DNA from 2 places in the Humidesulfovibrio mexicanus genome. Region 2 is predicted to be linked to the other one. Evidence: riboswitches for the same ligand, from Rfam matches in the RefSeq annotation. Region 2 holds a riboswitch; the other holds the start of a gene.
The links. Region 2 has a riboswitch for fluoride ahead of CHB73_RS14420 (MutS-related protein). Riboswitches for the same ligand answer to the same signal wherever they lie in the genome.
Positions count from the first base shown of each region.

Region 1 (2,451 bases), on a different contig from region 2:
CGCAGGAGGCGCGTCTGCGTGAGCAACTCGCCATTCTGGAAGCCGAACGCCGCAAGTTGGAGCAGGAACGCCAAGCGTTGACCGAGGCGCGGGCCAAGGTGGAGAAGGGCGCGCTTTCCGCAAGCACGGCGCATGGCGCTGTTCCGGATAGCCCGCCTCTTGCGGCGGTAGCCTCCCGGCCTGGGAAATCCGGAATTGCTGTTTCGCCGTCCGCCGTATCGGATTCACGGCCTGTGGTGGAGGACCGCGCCGCCATACTTGCCCGGCTGGCCGGGACGTGGCGGCTGGAGACCGAGGACGGCCTTTCCTTGCCATTGCTGGTGCTTCGTCCCGGAGGTGATACCCTCTATGGCGATGTGAAGGCCGGAGGCGCATCTCCCGCCTCGGACATGCGGTTGACGGGTCTGGCCATGCAGGACGGCAATCTGCATGTGCGCCTGAGCGAGGAAGTCCGGGTCCAGCGGGCTGAGGATGTCTTGCGTTTTATCGGCAAGCGGTTTGGCGGCGTTCCGGCAGAGCGCGTGGTGGAGTGCGTCGGTTACCTGCGTGTGGCAGGAAAAGATGGGATTCCGTTGTTTTGCGAATGTGCGGAGAAAGGCGCGCGTGAGCCTGGGCGACGCATTCCCGGCCGCATGGTGCGGGTCGCCGGAGTGCGTTAGAATATTCTGTTGAAATCATCCCTGGGCGGCATATGAGCCTGGTCGTGGCGGAGTAGAGACCGACCAGGAGCCTCCCAGACGTGACGGGCCAAGAAAGCAAAAGCCCCCTCGCCGGGAAGGGGGCTGTGCAGCATGTCGGAATGAGGGACTTGGTGGAGGCGGAGGGAAACGCCCGCTGACTGTCTAAGCGCTTGGAATTACTTGCTCGCAATGGCCTCCAGCAGGCTCCGTGTGTAGCAGCCCTGTGGGGCAGGTTGGCTGGCCTGTCCGCAGTCTCAAAGCCTTCAGCGGAAGGCCTGGATGCGGTTCCCCTCTATGGACCACGGTTCGATTCCTCGTATGTCTTTTGACTGAAACCGAGCAGAGGGTCAATGCCAGCTTCGTGCTGTCCTTCTGTGGACAGCCACCCTGTTTTTAGCCAGTGTGATCTTGCCCACAGGGCGCAGGGGATGGAGTCCCCCTTGAACCGCGAATGCCGCTGATGACTCCTGCTGTACGAACCACGTGGGAGAACCACGCGCAACAGCAGGAGGCACGCCATGCCACAACAGCTTCCCAAGCCGGTCCGCAACCTGGGCTGGATCAGCTTCTTCACCGACTTCGCCTCCGAGATGGTCTACCCTGTGGTCCCGCTGTTCCTGGTGTCGGCCCTGGGCGCGCCTGTGGCCGTCCTCGGCCTCATCGAGGGCGTGGCCGAGGCCATCGTCAGCGTCATGAAGGGCCTCTCGGGTTGGCACAGCGACAAGGCGGGCAAGCGCGTCCCCTACATCCGGGCCGGGTACGGGCTGGCGGCCCTGTCCAAGCCCCTCATGGCCCTGGCCTATGCGTGGCCCATGGTGTTCCTCTCCCGCGCCCTGGACCGACTGGGCAAGGGCCTGCGCACAACGGCCCGCGACGCCATGATCGCGGACGCCGTGGACTGCAAGATTGCGGGGCGGGCCTTCGGCTTCCACCGCATGATGGACACCGGCGGGGCCATCGTGGGCGTCCTGGTGGCCCTTCTCCTGCTCAAGCTCCTGCCGGGCGAGTACCGGCTCATCTTCCTCATCGCGGGCTTGCCGGGGTTGGCCGCCATCTGGCTCTCATTCCGGCTGCGAGAGCTGCGCTGGGCGGACGATCCTGGCGATGGCTGCTCCACAGTGGATTCTGGGCCGGAGCAGGCCACACAGCCCAGCGTGGAGGCTACGGCCCAGGCCAAATCGGTAGGCACGCTTGGGTTCTCGTCTGCCTACTGGCTCACCCTGGGCCTGCTCATGCTCTTCGCCTTCGCCAACTCCAGCGACACGCTGCTCCTGTTGCGGGCCAGGAACCTCGGCTGGGACGACACGCAGGTCATAGTGGGCTACCTGCTCTTCAACCTCACCTACGCCCTGTCCGCCTATCCGCTGGGCATCTTGAGCGACCGCATGGGACGTTGGCGCATGCTCATCAGCGGGTGGGTGCTGTACGCCGCCGTGTACTTCGGCTTTTCCGTCTCGGATGGGGGCAGCATCTGGTGGCTGTTCCCGCTGTACGGGCTGTCCATGGGTCTGACGGAAGGCGTGGGCAAGGCGCTCATCAGCGGCCATGTGCCGGTGCTGCGCAAGGGAACTGCGCTGGGCATGTTCCACATGAGCCTGGGCTTCACCGCCCTGGCAAGCAGCGTGGTGGCTGGCCTCTTGTGGGACCATGTCAGCCCGTCCGCGCCGTTCCGTTTGGGCGGAACTGTGGCCCTGGCCGCCGTGGTGGCAGGCCTGATCCTGGCCCCGCGCATCGCCAAGGCCGGGAAGGCGGGCAGGGAGGGATGACCATG
Region 1 is NZ_FZOC01000002.1:458,652-461,102, forward strand. It holds gene CHB73_RS05840 (caspase family protein) at 1-659, shown strand, start outside; fluoride riboswitch at 1,096-1,157, shown strand; gene CHB73_RS05845 (MFS transporter) at 1,199-2,446, shown strand; gene CHB73_RS16735 (hypothetical protein) at 2,449-2,451, shown strand, end outside.
Region 1: another riboswitch for fluoride. It lies ahead of CHB73_RS05845 (MFS transporter); the one in region 2 lies ahead of CHB73_RS14420 (MutS-related protein).

Region 2 (2,451 bases):
GCATCTCGGGCGGCAGCGAAGTGCGTGGCAAGGCCACGCCGCCGCCAAAGCCGAAGTATCCTCCCCCGCCGCCAGCGCCCAGAGAGCCGCACCTGGTCTACAGCATCGAGAGCCACACCCTGCGCAATCCTGAAGGCGGGGTCATGACGGACGATGCTTACAGCGGCAAAGGCCAGCACAGGAACAAGGCCGCCAGCCAGGACATCGAGAACTTCGGCCCCATCCCGGAAGGCAACTGGCGCGTGCAGGAAATCACGGACCCGAAGTACTGTAAGGAGCACCATCTCACTCCCCCGGTCTTCCGCTTGGTGCCCGACGAGGAGACCGAGAAACGCGTGGGCAAGGACGGCATGGGGCGTAAGCCGAAAACGTTCCTCGTTCATGGCGACAGGCCAGATCGCAACGCCTCCCAGGGCTGCATCATCCTGAATAAACCGGCCAGAGAACGGCTCAGGAACTATGAGGGGGAATGGATTCGTGTCACGAAGTAATTGCGCTTTGGCGCTGATGGCCCTCTGCCTCTGCCTTGCACTACCTGGAAACGTCCTGGCCAAGCGGTACAGCTCGCGTATTTTGGTTGGCGAGGAGGTCTACGGATACATCGAGCCGCGGCATGAAAAGCCGCCGTATTCCGCAGTGCTCGACGACGCCCACTACGCCTTGGTGGGCCTGGGCGAAAATCAGGACAAGCGTTTCGAACTGGACCTGAAGTCGGCTCAAGACGTGTTGGCGTTTTTCGGCCCGTCCCCGCGAACGGACTTTGGCGAAAACGATAGCAAGCTCTACTGCTATCTCTCCTCCCGTCCCGGTGACAAGACGGCCGTGGTGTTCACCGTATACCCCGACAGCCTGTCCGTTGTTGATGTGCATGCCGACAGGTCGGCCATCATCCAGGCGAAGAAGCGCTGCCGGGAGACGCCCATGGTGAGCACCGCCGTGCGCACGCCCGGAGGCTTGCGCCTGGGCATGACCCGCGAGCAGGCCCTGACCATGTTTGGCGCCCCGCACAAGGCTGTGGGTCGTCGGCATATCGAATACTCGTCCATGCGGCCGGGGCGGCCGGGCGAGTTCGTCGGCAACTCGCTCTGCACCGATACCTGGCGCAACGTGGAGATCTACTTCGGCGAGGACGACCGCGTGAACGGCTTCGCCATCCTGGTCAACGGCTGTGACTGAAGATCGGAACAGAGCGTCCGCAGCATGGGCGTCAATTTCGCCGTATCCTGCTGCAACCATCTGAATCAAAACAATTTTGAGTTTCCTACATAAGGGCGCGATCCGTGAGCGCGCGGTCCCGACCCCCCCAGGATTGACTCCCGCCGGACATAGGCTATACTCTCCAACAAGGCGAAGGAGTTCGCCTCTAACCGCTTCCGCTGAAGCTGATGACTCCTGTCCAGGCAATGGGCGGGAGTTTTTTGTTTTTGCACTTCCCAAAGAAGCGGTGACGGCCATGATCAGCATCCTGTATCCGAATGTCCAGGCAGTGCCCCTGGAAGAGCCCCGCGAGTCGGAGAGCTTCCACGACCTCGGCCTCGACGCCCTGGAGGTCGCGCTGGTCAAAGGCAGGGCGCGGTACCGCCTGCACGAATACTTCCGCCGCAGCCTGGGCGACATCGAAACCATCCGGTTCCGTCAGGACGTGATGCGGGACATGGAGCGCGAGGCCGTATCCTCGGCGTTCCGGACGTTCTCGGAGCGCTTCAACGCCGTGCGCTTGGCGCTGGAGCGCATCGGAAAGATGGCCAACGCGCTGCAGAAGGATCGCCTGTTCCTCGACGCCGTGGCGGACTATTGCGGGGGCGTGCTGGAACTGGCCGAGCGTCTCGCCCGCGCCGGCTGCGCCTCGGCCGGAATGGCGCGGCTGACCGCCTACCTGAACGGGTACGCCGCCTCCGAAGCCTTCGTCGCCATGCACGACGATGCGCGCAGGATCCGCATGGCGCTGGAACGCATCCGGTACTGCGTCCAGACCGGCCACTACATCGTCGTGCGCAACGCCGCCGGCCAGCCAGACCTCACGCGCGAGGTCGAGGCGACCTTCGCCATCTTCAGGCCCTTCGGGCCGCAGCACAAGTACGAGTTCACGTTCAGCGACTTCGTGGAAGTGAACCACATCGAGGCGAGCATCCTGGCCCTCGTGGCGGCGAACAACCCGCGGGAGTTCCGGGACGCGGCCGAGTTCCGCGCCGGGCACGAGGAGTTCCTGGACGCCGGCATTGCGAACGTCGAACGGGAGGCGCAGTTCTGTCTCGCCTATGGCGACCTCGTCGCCGGCGTGCCCGGCGAGGACACCCCTTTCTGCTATCCCGTCATGACCGCCTCCCCGGACGGCTCGCGCTGCCTCCAGACCTTCGACCTCGCGCTCGCCCGCAAGCTCAAGGCCGAGGGCGGCACGCCCGTGTGCAACGACTTCCTGCTGCAAGGCGGCGAGCGCATGCTGGTGGTCAC
Region 2 is NZ_FZOC01000008.1:41,055-43,505, reverse strand. It holds gene CHB73_RS14430 (tlde1 domain-containing protein) at 1-491, shown strand, start outside; gene CHB73_RS14425 (hypothetical protein) at 574-1,176, shown strand; fluoride riboswitch at 1,338-1,402, shown strand; gene CHB73_RS14420 (MutS-related protein) at 1,454-2,451, shown strand, end outside.